Regions from separate parts of the Pseudoalteromonas sp. APC 3495 genome, predicted to be linked through region 2. Evidence: riboswitches for the same ligand, from Rfam matches in the RefSeq annotation. Region 2 holds a riboswitch; the other holds the start of a gene.

Region 1 (7,363 bases), on a different contig from region 2:
AAGACGATATATTCTCTCGTTTAGTGAGTTTTAGAAACGTGTTAATAACAGGGCATCAAGGCTTTTTTACTCAAGAAGCTCTAACCGAAATCGCTAATATAACATTACAAAATGCATTTGAGGTTACTCAAGGAAATAGCTTAACAAACGAAGTGCTATAGCGCGGCTAAACAAAAAGCAAAAAAGCGAACAAAATATAGTGTTCGCTTTTTTGTTATCAATAACACATGAGTTATTAACGCGTTCTAGCCAAACGCAACGTTTGCAAATACTAAGGTCATTAGCACTGGGCAGACAAAACGAATGTACTGAGCAAACCAATAATGTGCACCAGAACTTGCTTGATGAAGCTTATTACCACGTTGCCATAGCCAGCCTACCGTTATAAAGTAAAACAGCCCCATTAACGGCAATTGGTATTGAGTAAATACCATAATCACTAAACCAAATAACCAATCAAAGTTTAAAATAATGGTACTGGCACAAACAAATACAATTGCACTGACTGTCCATGTTGCTTTGGTTCTATCTACACTGTGGTTTTCAACCAAAAATGCCACAGGGATCTCAGTTGATGAAATAGTTGAGGTAACTGAAGCTATCGACATCAATACAAAAAATAATAAGCCAACCAATAAACCAATTTCACCCATAGTGCCAAATAGCTCAGGTAATATGGCAAAAATAAGTTGTCCCTCACCAATTAATTTACCGTTATTAAATACTTCAACGCCATTGTACTGGGCAACATAAATAGCCGGAATTATTAATAAGCCCGCCAAAAACGCCACGCTGGTATCAAGTAGCGCAACACTTGCGGTTAATTTTGGTAAGTTAGCTCCGGGTTTTAAATATGAGCCGTAAATCATCATACAGCCTACCCCAAGCGACAACGAAAAGAACGCTTGCCCCATTGCGGCAATAATTAAATCAGGGTCGAGTATTTTACTAAAGTCAGGCACTAAATAAGCAGCAAACCCTTCGCTTGCGCCATCTAACGTTGCAATATAAATAATAAGCCCAATAAGGAGAACAAGTAAAAGCGGCATTAAACGGCGTGACCAGGTTTCTATTCCCGACTTCACCCCTTTTAAAATAATACTGGCGGTTAAAATAAGCATAAGCGGCGTAAAAATAAAATTACGTAACATAGAGTCGCTATGTAAAAACTCACTCAAGCTATGCAAGCCAAAAAAGCTACTTATAGGCTCTATAGCGTAGGAAAGCATCCAACCGGCCACAATAGAGTAAAAACTTAACATAACGATGGCACCGGCAAGGCCAATATAGCCTGCTGCGGCTCCCACTTTAGGGGCGTGATCTTGCCATGCTTGGCTTAGCGCTTTAACAGGGTTAGCTTGGGCTTTGTAACCTAAATACAGCTCGGTGTATAAAGCAGGTAACGCCAGCAAAAAAATAACGATAAAGTAAACCAGTAAAAATGCGCCGCCACCATGATTAGCAGCCTGCGTAGGAAAACCCCATATATTACCTAAACCTACGGCTGCACCGGCTGCTGCCAATACAAAACCTAGTCGACTTTGAAAACCATCACGCACTTGTGCCATACACCTACAAATCTGTTATTATTTTAACGAATGCGAATTAAACCATATTTAAGAGCCACTGAGTAATAAAAATGTACTTAGCGCTCACAACAACTAACAACCGCTCACAAACTATCCAGCTTTGGGTAATAAATATGTAATCGGTCGTCATTTATAACGAGCAATGATGAGTGTAACTTACTTTGAAAACCAGCTAGAAATCACGCCCGCTTTAGCAAATAACAGCCATTGCATTGCGTTGCTTAACGCGACCACCCTCAATGTGGGTGAATTTGATTTACCCCACTATTTAAGCCCTTTTGAGCTCAATGTTATTAATCGGCGTAAAAATCCACAGGCTAAACAAGAATATTTAGCCACACGTTTAGTGCTTAAATACCTAGTAAAATCCGCTTGTTCTTCTTATGCATCATTAAAGCTGTGTGATATTAGTTCTGAATTTAACCCCGATAACAGTAAATTAGAATTACATATTAAAAATACAACAGGCGTGATCAGTTGCTGTATTTCTCATTCTCATGGTTTTGTAGGTGCAGCGTTAAATGTAGCATCAACTCAATTTGGCTTTGATATTGAAAAAATTAGTTTAAAGCGCCCTTTTAATAAACTCGCTAAACACTTTTACCACCCAGCCGAAGTGAGCTTAATAACCGATACAGATAACTTAACAACTCAAGCACATCATTTCTTTAGGATTTGGACATTAAAAGAAGCGCTGGCTAAAGCCACCACCCGCCCTATTGCTCAGCTATTAAGCCCTAATGTGTTTAACGAACTTAATAACGCCCAGCTTACAGCCTGCAGCAATACCGTGGTTGGAGCACATAACGACATGTTTGATATTAGCGTTGTGGCAAAAAAAAGCACCGACTGGCGGTGCTCAATAATGACTATTAACGATTTACGCAGCGCAATCACTTTCTAGTAATCGACTATGAATCGCTTGAACCACTGCATCAGACTCGCTTTGCTCAACTAAAAAGCACAGGTTGTGTTTACTCGCACCATGGCAAATGAGTCTAATATTAAAGTCACTTAATACTTTCATTAAATTCATTTCATGTTGGCGCAAAACAATTTCAGAGCCAATTAACGCTACCAGCGTTAAATTGTTTTCAACCGATACATGGCAAAATTCAGCGAGTTTATCTAAGCACTCTTGATCTAGCTCTGGGCGTGATGCATTAGGCGCATTATCAAGGGTAATTGCTACACTAATTTCAGAGGTGGTAACCAAATCTACCGAAATATTACACTCACTTAAAATAGTAAATATACGCGCTAAAAAGCCACTGGCTAACAGCATTTCTGGGCTTTTAAGGGTTAATAATATTTGATTTTTACGTTGTGTTACCGCACGAATACCAGGTAGCTGCGATTTTTCACGTTCAATCCACGTACCGCCAAGTTCTGGCTCTGTGCTTGAGCCAACAAACACATTAATATGGCTGCGACTGGCAGGTAAAATAGTTGCCGGATGCAATACTTTAGCGCCAAAGGTCGCCATTTCTGCTGCTTCATCAAAACTTAAACGCGCAATAGGAGTGGCTTTTACACACAAACGAGGATCGGTGCTAAAAATACCTACTACGTCAGTCCAAATATGCACACTTTTAGCGTTAATAGCCTCAGCAAGCAGTGCAGCGCTATAATCTGAGCCGCCTCGACCGAGCGTGGTCGTTAAATTGTTTGCATCGCTACCAATAAACCCTTGGGTCACAATAACGCTATCATCAAGCAGCGGAATTAAATGTGCTTTAGCGGCTTGCGCTGTGGCGGCCACATTTGGTGTTGCTTTACCAAATTGGCTATCGGTTTTAAGCACCTGGCGCACATCAAAACGAGTGGCATTTAAACCCTTTAACCTTAGTACTTGGGTAAATAAGTACGACGATAAACGCTCGCCAAAGCTAAGTAGCTCATCGAAATGCTGCTCAGTATTGAGTGTTTGTGCCGCCAACGTTTGAAATGCATCAAGCGTTTGATTAAACCCAAGGGCTAAATCCTCATCTAACGACAGGTCATTTAAAATAGCCTGCTGAATCGCAAGGACACCATCAATATGCTGTTGGCGTTTAGTGGCTTCAATACCCGCTTTGCAAAGCTCCACTAAATGATTGGTCACTCCGGCACTGGCGCTTACTGCAACAATACGTACATTTTTATCGTTTACGATAATTTCGCTACAACGGCTCATCGCCTCAAAGTTAGCAACGCTGGTGCCACCAAATTTGGCAACAATGTAATCTGATTTTGTGCACTGTGAACTTTGTGGCACTGGTTGGGTAGTCATTTCGTCTCCTTTCGCGGCATCCAAACCGCAATAAAACAAGAAGAACTTGGCAGGAAATAAAGATAAGAAAAATCTACTGCCAGAAGCTCTCCACCTAAATTGGTGACAGTTTTGAGGATTCAGCCCCATAAACCGAAAAACAATGGTAACGACCCATTATTTTCCTCGGCGAGTACTTCCCTCCTTAATGATCGCAGGCTGTCGTTGCCTCACATTAAGTACCTAAGTATCGCACCTCTTCTGAATGTATTATTAACCTGTGGCTAATAAAACAAAACCGCACTAAGAGTGCGGCTTTGAAAGTTATCGTTTAGACGTCTAGCTGTCAAGTCGTTTTACTATAAAATCAAATAAAACTACCCATTAAGTAAGAGCCCGCATAACCAAAGGTGTAACACAGTAATAAATACAGCGATAAGCGAAGGTAACTTGCAAACGTCAGCTCTTTTACCTTACTCATGGCTATAATACCGGCCGCCGAGCCAATGATTAGCATAGAGCCACCTACACCGGTTGCATACGTAAACGACAACCAATGCTGTTGACTCATTACAATGTCGGCTTTTAATAACGCTGCCGTTAGTGGCACGTTATCAACACCTGCGGATAAAATACCCATTAAGTAGTTTGCGTACTCTGGCGCCATTACCGTATACAAATTAGTAAATTGGCTCAGTACCCCAACTTCTTTTAATGCACCAACAAGCAGTAACACACCCACGAAAAACAATAAGGTGTCGTACTCTATATCGCGTATAAAATCGATCATATCTTTGTTGATGTCTTTTTTGCGCATTAAAAATTGCGCGACTAAAAACATAATAGATAAACCCAATAAAAAAGTAAGCAGAGGCGGTACACTGTATAAAACACTCAATGTAAGCGTAGCAATAACCGTAGTGAAGAAAATAACCGCAATGGTTATGTCGGTTTTTTCAATACGTTTAAATTTAGTTTTTTTAAACTCGAGTTGCTTATTCATGCCAATTGATAACAAAGTAGCCAGTAATAATACACTTAATAACGCAGGCACAATTAACAGTAATAAATTGCTAATTGTTACTTTACCATCAAGGAAAATCATAAGTGTGGTTACATCACCCGTGATAAGTGATACACCACCGGAGTTTACAGCAAATACAATAAGCGTGGCGTACTTAACTAGTTTTTTGGCTTCAAGCTTTAATGACATAATCACTGCCAGTGATATTAGCGTGGCCGTAACGTTGTCGGAAATAGATGAAAATAAAAACGCAAAACACCCCACCAAAAACATCAGCTTACGCTCACTAATGCTGGTTGGCATAATCCGGTTCACAACATTTTCGATAAGTCCTTTAGAGTTTAAATAGGCGACAAAGGTCATTGCGGCCATTAAAAACAGCCATAAAGAAGCAATTTCTAAAATATTGTGGTCTAGGAGGGTTTGAATCGTTTCGGGGCTTTGCCCATTAAGAGGAAAAATAAAGGAGATAATCCAACAAAGTGTACCAAAAAATAGTGTCGTTTTTGCTTTGTTTACGTGGATCACATCCTCAATAACGATAAGCAAAAATGCAATCGCTATCAGCGTCAGGATAATCGAGGAAACCATGATATTAAACAACCTTCGGGGTTAAGTAAAAATTGAAACCATGTAAAAAATATACCCACAAACTCTATGTGCCTATATTCGGCGCGGATACTATCACTAAGCGGGTGTAAAAACTATTATTAAATCGTCGCAAAAACGAATACCATATAAGTTCGAGAAATATAAAATAACGAATACTAGGAAGTTGCAACGCCTTATGATCCCAGCTAAAAAGCTACTTAATACCCTAAATGAACACTGGGGTGTATTAGAGCTATTATTTAAGCGCTTTAAAATGGCCGACTTTAGTATTAAAGATCTTCAAAATGCCATTAAGCAAAAGCAACCCACGTGGAATAATGAGCGTATTTATAAAGAAACCAACCGGTTATTAAATCAAGAAATTATTATTCCGCTGGCTAAATCGTCACAACTGGAAATTAACCGCGCCGTTGCCGACTTTGCCACCTTTTTACTGCAAGAAGAACATTTAGGCTTAGCACAAGAAATTAGTGTCTTGGTTGATGATTTGGCCCGTTTAGGTAATCGGCTATCTAATGCCGGTGAAATGGAAGATTTTGATGATTTACGCCGCTTTAGCCGTATTATGGATGATCGGGTGCGTAAAATAATCAAACTGTTTTTACACAACGAAAACGCCATTTTAAATATTGTTGAGCAAGCCAAATCTAATAATGCAGTGCAGTCGCTACAAAAACGCTATAAAGCCGTGATAGAAGCGTTTGATGAATATATAGAACCCATGCTGGAAATGGTGGATATTAGAGGCGACTTTCATGCCTGCTTTACCCTTATTGAGCAACAAATTAGCACCCAAATAGAACATATTGAACGTTCAGGCAAAGCGTACAACGATAAACGCATGCTTGAACAATTGCGTACCCGCATTCTAGAAATGCACCTAGTTGGCCGGATAAGCTTACGTAAAAGTGCCGATATGTTAATGCCACTGCGTGAAGAGTTGCGCCGTAATAACCTTGTTACCCGCCAAGTAGCAAAAGTATTAGGGCTAATACGTAAAAATGGGGTAGATAATATGCTCAGCGCCGTGCAGCCACATTTTGTAAGCGATGCGCAAAAGTATTCATTGGGTCAACAGCGCCATATAGTAGCCTACATGGCAAGCCTGGCTGAATTTGAGCATCATGAATATCAGCTACCAGAGCAAAACGATGTGCCTGCGTTTGTCACACCAAACATTCCTGACTATCACGATGTAAAAGCGCAGTTTGCAAAACGCTTCAAAAAGCAGCGTAAAAAACCACAGCCTCTGCTGCAATTTTTAGACGAAAGCTACCCAGAGCTTGAAGCCGATGAAATGCTGTTTTTGTATCAAAAACTAGTGAGCGATACCACCCTACACATTAGCCAAAGCGATAAAAAAGCCCGCGTTAACATTGCAGGCCAGCACTTTTCTTTGTACCCCTTTAATTCAGAGCCTCAGGCTGATAAAGCCGAGCACGAGTAATGACCATGACACAGATAAACTTAAATGAGCTTTCTCACTTACAAGCCATTAATAAAAAATTAGTCGCGGGTTACCACATTTGCGAACAAGACACCGTAATGTGGCAAGAGCTTGACCAACAAATTGAAGCCTACAGCGCCTTATTCACAGCATTAGGCCATGATTTAAAACACGACAGTCGTGGCTTTTATTATTTTGCTAGCGATGAAAGCACCCCTAATATGGGCAAAATATCGCGCGCGATAGCGCTCACTATTTATATATTAATCGAACACTTTGCCAACACAGGTAAAGACCCAATGCGTGCATTATTTGATGAGCCAAACGATTTAGAGCTAATGCAAACCTTGGTACAACTTAATAAACATTTATTTGATCAGCTAGAAATATTCTCGGGTTCTGATTTACGCAAAGATGTGTATTTACGCATGGTGCGTTTA
Region 2 (7,363 bases):
AAGCTGAGTGATTGGACCTACTTCACCGTCTTTGTCAGGGTTAATACCATCACGCTCATTTTTAAGCATAGCTAATGCATGAAGTGGAATATCAGGACGTGACCATGCATCTGGTGCTGGTGATAAATCATCTGTGTTTGTCTCGCCAGTGACTTTAAATACCGTAACAGAGATTTTTTCAGCAACGGCTGGCTTATTGATAAACCATTCTGCAGCAGCCCAAGACTCTATAATTTGCTTGGCGTATGCATTACCTGCTTTTGCTTTTTCTTCTACATCGTAGAACGCATCAAACATTAATAATGTGTTCGAAAGGCCTTTTACTACAATTGGCGCTAACGCTTCGTCATCAAGTAGTTCAACCATTGGCGCAATATTGTAGCCACCGAGCATAGTACCTAGTAACTCAGCTGCTTTTTCTTTAGAAATCAACGGAGAAACAGCTTCACCTTTAGCAACAGCCGCTAAAAATCCTGCTTTAATGTAGGCTGCATCATCAACACCTGGTGGTACGCGGTTGATCAGTAGTTCTAGGATGAACTCTTCTTCACCTGCCGGTGGCGTTTTAATTAGCTCAATAAGATCAGCCGTCTGCTGAGCATCTAATGGCGCTGGTACGATACCTAACGCGGCACGTTCTTCTACGTGTTTACGATATTCTTGTAGCACAGTATTGCCCTCTTGGTGACGTTAAAGTATTCGGTGGTGTTTACTAAACACACCATAACCCAATACTTATAGTATTCTATCTGCCGATTATAAAGCTTTTGTGCATAGATTAAAATCCATCCAGTTAGGCAACTAGTTATACCGATTATTAATAATATGAATAGTGAAAAAAGTAAAACCAAATCCCATGAATACCTATTAAGCAGCCATAAAAAAACCCAGCCTAAGCTGGGTTTTTACTCAATAATGAGGCTATTAACGTAATACTTTTACACGTTTAATAGATTTTACGTGTGCTTCAACGCGGCGGTTTTCAGCATGCGCTTTTGCCGTATTCGCTTCATTTTTAAGGCGTTCTTCACCTAAACCTGCCGTTGTAATGCGATCTTCTGCAATACCATCAGCAATTAGCTTTTTAGCTACTGCATCAGCACGTTTTTTAGATAACCATTTATTGTAAGACGCTTTACCTACTGCAGACGTATGACCTTCAAGAAGCACTGTTGTATCTGGGTACTCTTTTAAGAAAGTCGCTACTTCATCAATATCATTTAAGTACTGCTGTGAAACTGACGAGTCATTGTTAGGGAATGTTACTAACAAGCTTACTGTTACTTCAGTATCTTCATAAAGTGTACAACCATCGCTACCAACAGCATCTGTCATAGGTGTATTGGCACATTTATCATCTACATCAGGAATGCTGTCTTTATCTGTATCAGCAAGTGCTACCGGCACAGGAACAATTTCTGGCTCTGGCTGTGGTGCAGGCTCAACCGGTGCTACTGGCGCCGATTTTTGACCAAAGAAGTAGTTTATACCTAATTTAGCGCCAACATCTGTGTAGCCTTTGTCTAAACCTTGGTAAACACTGGTTTCAGCATTAACAAAAAAGTTGTCTGTAACAAAGTGTCGGTAACCTACACCTGCGTTTACAAACGTGTTGTCATCAACAACATCAATATCTTTCAGACCAAATAAACCGTAGAAAGGACCGCCACCAAAGTGGTAAAGTGCATCGATACCGTAACGTTCGCCGTCAATATCGTTGCGGTTATTCAATACTTTGTCGTGAGCATTAAAGTCTAGGTCTGCGTACTCTAAACGCGCACTCCAGTAATCATTAAAGCGGTAGCCTAATTCAGCACCCCAGCCTGTTGACTCATTAACGTCAAGGCCAGCTTGCTCACGCATGTTTTTCCACGAAGCATCGTAATAATCGCCGAATGCACCGATGTAAAAGCCTTCTTGCTCGGCTGCGAAAGTAGATGCGCTAGTTGCAGCTAACGCAATAGCCATTGTAAGTGATTTTAATTTCATTGTTTTCTTCCCATTTTAACAACTAAAAATGTAGCTAAGCATTGCTAGCTCTTCTAACTTACCTATACAGTAACTGAGTCTTTGTTAATCAATACTTAACGCAAATATATTTTTTCAATATCTAGGATAATAAAACTAGCTCATAAAAAATGTCGATGAACACAGGCTAGCTCAAAAAGCAAACAATCGCTTTAAACCCCACACGATCACTGGCTTTTATGGAGTTATGGTATCACCCGTTCATAGTTTGCTCTATGAATGAACGTCGCTGGGGTAAAAAATGACCTTTTATATTCATTTTAAAATGCAAAAAATCATACTTAAGTACCACAAAAAGTACGATAATTCTTATCATCTTCGGGCGGCGTTTGAAACTCTGTGGCCTGCACATGGTTTGTGTAAGGGCTCGCCATCACTTTGCTAAAACGACTGAGTAGCTCACTATCCCCATGCGTAGTGTACTGAGTAATAATATCTTCAATAATATGGTTACGTGGGATCACGCTCGGATTGGCTTGTCGCATCACTTGATAGCTGTGCTCATTAGTTCGTGTTTGCCATTGCTGTGCCCAAGAGGTAAGTGCTGATGGTATTTCAGCTTGCCCATTTAACGACTCAGTGAGTGCATTAAAAGTATTGGTATAATCAAGCTGGTGTTGTTTTAATAACCCTAGTAACTCCCCCACCAACTCATTATCTTTATCATCCGCGACTGTTAACCCTAACTTTTGCGCCCACATCGCGCTAAATTGTTGGTTAAATTGCGTTGAAAAGCCCTCAATTAAAGGCGTCATCATTGCCACCGCTTGCTCGTCATCGTCACTGATCAGCGCTATTAGACTCTCTGCTAAGCGGGCACAGTTCCAACTTGCCATGTTTGGCTGATTACCAAACGCATAACGCCCTTGTTTATCAATAGAGCTAAACACGGTATCAAAATCAAACTGGTTCATCATGGCACATGGGCCGTAATCTATGGTTTCACCACTAATTAAGGTGTTATCGGTGTTCATAACACCATGAATAAACCCCACCCTCATCCAACTTACGACTAATTTGACTTGGTTGGCGATCACTGCAGCTAAAAAATCTAAATAACGCTGAGCGCCAGTGCTGTTAATCTCGGGATAGTGTCTTTGAATGGCTAAGTCGGCTAAGTTTTTTAGGCTAGTAACGTCACCTTGAGTGGCTAAATATTGAAACGAGCCCACCCGAATATGACTGCTGGCGAGTCGGGTTACAATAGCACCTGGTTGAGGTGGGTTGCGATAGACGGTTTCGCCACTGCCAACCACGGCTAAACAACGCGTTGTTGGAATGCCAAGCGCGTGCATAGCTTCGCTCATTACGTACTCACGAATAGCTGGACCTAATGCACAGCGGCCATCGCCTCCGCGCGAAAATGGCGTAGCACCAGCGCCTTTTAATTGCAGATCCCAAAGCTGATTTTTATCATCGCTAATCGCACCGAGCAAATGCGCCCTACCATCCCCTAGTCGCGGTGAAAAGTGACCAAACTGATGACCAGAATATCCCAGTGCCACCGGAGAAATCGCTTGGGGTTCATTACCGCTAAATATATTTGCTCGGGAATCTGCATCCACTTGTATATTAAATTGCTTAGCTAGGGGCTCATTCCATAACAATAACTGTGGCGCTGTCACCTTGGCTGGATGATCGCTAATTGCAAACCCCTCACCAATGTCGGTATACCTTGGCACTAATTTCATAATTAATCCTATTGTTTTTGGCTGATACCTACGCGATTGTCGCCTACACCATAAGCGACAATTAAGCTTAGCTCTTGCATGCTTAAGCCGCTTTGCTGCTGCAGTTCATTAAAGAATGCCTGCGCCGCACTTAGTGACTTTTTAGTTTGTAATCCGCCATCTATAATTTTATGGGCACGCAAATAGCTTTCTACGTCTCTTGAAAGTAAAAAAGTATCTTTTCCTAAGGCGCGCAGCGCATAAGGGCCGGTATTACCACCAAGCCTTGCACCATGCTTTTTTAAATACGCCCACAAGCCAATAATATCTTCACTTGGCCAGTTAGCAATAAACTCACTAAAGCTGCCGTATTGCTCTGCAACTTCGTGGATCATATACGCATTTTCAGTAATAGTTTTTACTTTTTTATAGTTGCGTACAATCCGCTCATCACTGGCTTTTTGCTCAAGCATATCCGGTGGCATCATCAATAGCTTTTCAACACTAAAGTCCCAGAAAACCTCTCTAAATCCGGCCCACTTACTGTTGATCACCGACCAATAAAAACCACTTTGAAAAACTTTCCGAGTAAATTCTTCTAGCCAATCATCATCACTTAATGTGACGAGTTGCTTTGTTGATAAAGGTTTTGCGAGTAACAACTTAAGCATTTTTTCAGAGCCCTTTCGCTCTACCGCTCGCTTATAAATATCACTAAATTTTTCCATCTGCTTAATACCTTACTTCGACAATAGTACTAGTGTACGAGAAAAGCAGCTAATACGTAATAACTGTCAATCAGGATGAATCTATCTATATTTAGTCACTTGACACCTAGACGGCTAAAGTGGTTTAATCGCCACACTTACCCTATTACATTGTATTTGCTGATTGATTTTTCAATAGCAAGTGCAAAGGGCTGGAAGAGGTGCGTTATTCAGGTAGCGTATGTTAGGAGCGCAAACTCCATTGAGCATACGTGAGGGGAATTAACGCCGAGAGGTAACACTTTTTTGTGAAAGGTTGCTTCGGGCGACTAGGTTGAATCCTAGCGACTGTCACCAATAACATATTTGGTGGAGAGCTTCTGGTCTTAGTATAATAAGGCCGTGCGCCCTATTATTTAAGCCCATTCGCTCTTCGAATTATAAACACATTCAAAGAGTCAGGCATCCTAAATACCCGCCAAAAACTCGACGAATGCCCTATAAGTTCGTGAGAGATGATCAACAACTTCAATATTAACAATTTCCATTTATGGACTGCGCTGATCACCCCATTTGATCAAAATGGCCTAGTTGATTACGCAACCTTAGACACCTTGGTGGCCGAACAAGAAGCCGCTAACAATGGCATTTTACTGCTAGGTAGCACCGGCGAAGGGTTAGCCCTTACCCTCAAAGAACAGCAAGCCATCGTAGAGCATGTCTGCCAATTACAGCCGAGCGTCCCCCTTATGGTTGCGGTAGGCGGTAGTAACTTAAAGCAACAGCTTGAATGGGTTAATTACTGCAACCAGCTGCCTATCCATGGTTTTTTACTCGGCTCGCCTTTGTATGCCAAACCCGGTGCAGTGGGGCAAACGCATTGGTTTGAAAGCTTACTCAATGCCAGTTCTCATCCTTGTATGCTTTATAACGTACCAGGACGTAGTGCGGTTAGCATTCCCATTGCAACCATTGAAAACCTCAAACAACATAAAAATTTATGGGCACTGAAAGAAGCCAGTGGCTCTATCTCTCAATTTGAAGCCTATCGACAAGCAGCGCCTGAACTAGCCATTTTTAGTGGTGACGATGCCCTCATGCCTTATTTTGCCCAAGCAGGTGCAAAAGGTTTAGTGTCGGTTGCAGCCAATGCATGGCCAGTGCAAACCCATGAGTTTGTAAAGCGCAGTTTAAGCGGCCAACACCCTAATCTTTTTGTCCAGTGGTCTAGTGCTATCAATAGCTTATTTTCAGTAGCCAACCCTATCCCAGTCAAAGTGTTAATGCATTTACAAGGGCGTATTGGCAGTCCGTATTTACGCCCACCTTTAACACACCTTGAGCTGACACACACAGATGACATTTCATCGGCAAACAACACCATTTTATCTTGGCATTAAATACAGGTTTTTATAATGAACTGGTTAGAACTATTAAATAATTTAGAAACGGGCGCGGTTCGCGCAGCAACACAAGACGAAAACGGCCAATGGCACGCTAACGTAGAAGTAAAGCAAGGCATTTTAGAAGCCTTTAAAAACGGTCAAAACACCGAGTTTGCTGGCGGTTTTGTTGATAAACATAACTTAGCGCCGCAAAGCTTTGAAGCCACAGCAGGCGTTCGCATGGTACCCGGTGGTTCAAGTGTGCGCCGTGGTGCACATGTTGCCAAAGGCACTATTATTATGCCACCTGCGTACGTAAATATTGGTGCATTTATTGACGAGGGCACTATGGTAGATAGCCACGCGCTCGTAGGGTCGTGTGCTCAAGTAGGTAAAAATGTGCATTTAAGCGCAGCGGTACAATTAGGCGGAGTACTTGAGCCCATTGGTGCCAGCCCTGTGGTCATAGAAGACGATGCATTCATTGGTGCAGGCTGTGTGATTGTTGAAGGCGTGGTAGTTAAAAAAGGCGCGGTACTTGCCCCAGGTGTTCGCTTATCTGCAACCATCCCTGTTTATGACTGCGTAAATGAGCGCCAGCTTGATAAAGGCGAAGCAATCCCTGAATACGCGATTGTGATCCCTGGATCTCGCCCTGCGTCAAACGATTGGGCGCGCGAGCAAGGCTTAAGCATGTCGTGTGCGTTAATTGTTAAATACCGTGACGAGCAAAGTGATGCGTCATTATTGCTTGAAGAGGTTTTACGTTAATGACCTTTTTGAGCACGCCCGTTAAAACCGCTATTGATAAGCTAGCAACTGAGCTTGATACGCCCTTTTTTGTTTATGATCTTGATTCACTAAACACACATTTAACGCGTTTAGTGGCACAAACCGAGGTAAAACTCTGGTATGCAGTTAAAGCGAACCCGTTATCTAGCGTGATCCAACGCTTAAATAACGCTGGTTTTAACTTTGATGTCGCCAGTAAAGGCGAGCTTGAGCAAGTCCTTGCTCAAGGAATTAACAGTGAACGCGTGCTCAACACGGGGCCTGCAAAAAGCCCTAAACAAATTAAGCACTTTATTGCGCGTGGCGTGCGTACCTTTGTGGCCGAAAGTCTCAATCAGGTACGTTGGCTCAACGAACAAGCGATTGCTCAGCAGTGCCAGTTGCAGGTTTTATTAAGGGTACAATTACGCTGGCCCGAGGGTGATAAAAACCCGCTAGGGGGCGATAGTCTTACTCCATTTGGCTTAGGGTGCGACGAGTGGCAGGCGCTAAATACCAGTGACTACTGTGCACTTAATTTTGACGGTCTGCATATTTTTCAGTGGGGCAACATGCTTAGCAGCGACAAACTCGCTGAGCTGTGGACACAAATGATTACGCCGTTAAGGCAACTTGCTGAGGATTTAAATATTAACCTCAAGGTGCTGGATTTAGGTGGTGGTTTAGGTATTCCCTATACGCTTGATACGCCCACTCTAAGTTGGGATGCACTCATAGAGGCGCTTGCAAAAATTAAATGCGATGCGGGGGTTACTGAGCTATGGATGGAACTAGGTCGCTA

What was found. Region 2 has a riboswitch for lysine ahead of dapA (4-hydroxy-tetrahydrodipicolinate synthase). Riboswitches for the same ligand answer to the same signal wherever they lie in the genome.
Region 1: it holds a riboswitch for lysine, as region 2 does, so the genes downstream of both, lysC (lysine-sensitive aspartokinase 3) here and dapA (4-hydroxy-tetrahydrodipicolinate synthase) in region 2, are expected to answer to the same signal.

What each region holds. Positions count from the first base shown of each region.
Region 1 covers NZ_JASDDA010000001.1:40,161-47,523, reverse strand. The annotation lists gene QL984_RS00175 (2-hydroxyacid dehydrogenase) at 1-161, shown strand, start outside; gene QL984_RS00170 (sodium-dependent transporter) at 246-1,568, opposite strand; gene QL984_RS00165 (4'-phosphopantetheinyl transferase superfamily protein) at 1,735-2,493, shown strand; gene lysC (lysine-sensitive aspartokinase 3) at 2,470-3,861, opposite strand; lysine riboswitch at 3,937-4,109, opposite strand; gene nhaD (sodium:proton antiporter NhaD) at 4,208-5,455, opposite strand; gene QL984_RS00150 (hypothetical protein) at 5,652-6,923, shown strand; gene QL984_RS00145 (hypothetical protein) at 6,929-7,363, shown strand, end outside.
Region 2 covers NZ_JASDDA010000016.1:2,041-9,403, forward strand. The annotation lists gene acnB (bifunctional aconitate hydratase 2/2-methylisocitrate dehydratase) at 1-669, opposite strand, end outside; gene QL984_RS08480 (OmpA family protein) at 925-1,989, opposite strand; gene QL984_RS08485 (protein adenylyltransferase SelO family protein) at 2,310-3,719, opposite strand; gene QL984_RS08490 (DNA-3-methyladenine glycosylase I) at 3,728-4,426, opposite strand; lysine riboswitch at 4,614-4,793, shown strand; gene dapA (4-hydroxy-tetrahydrodipicolinate synthase) at 4,921-5,805, shown strand; gene QL984_RS08500 (2,3,4,5-tetrahydropyridine-2,6-dicarboxylate N-succinyltransferase) at 5,821-6,561, shown strand; gene QL984_RS08505 (PLP-dependent decarboxylase) at 6,561-7,363, shown strand, end outside.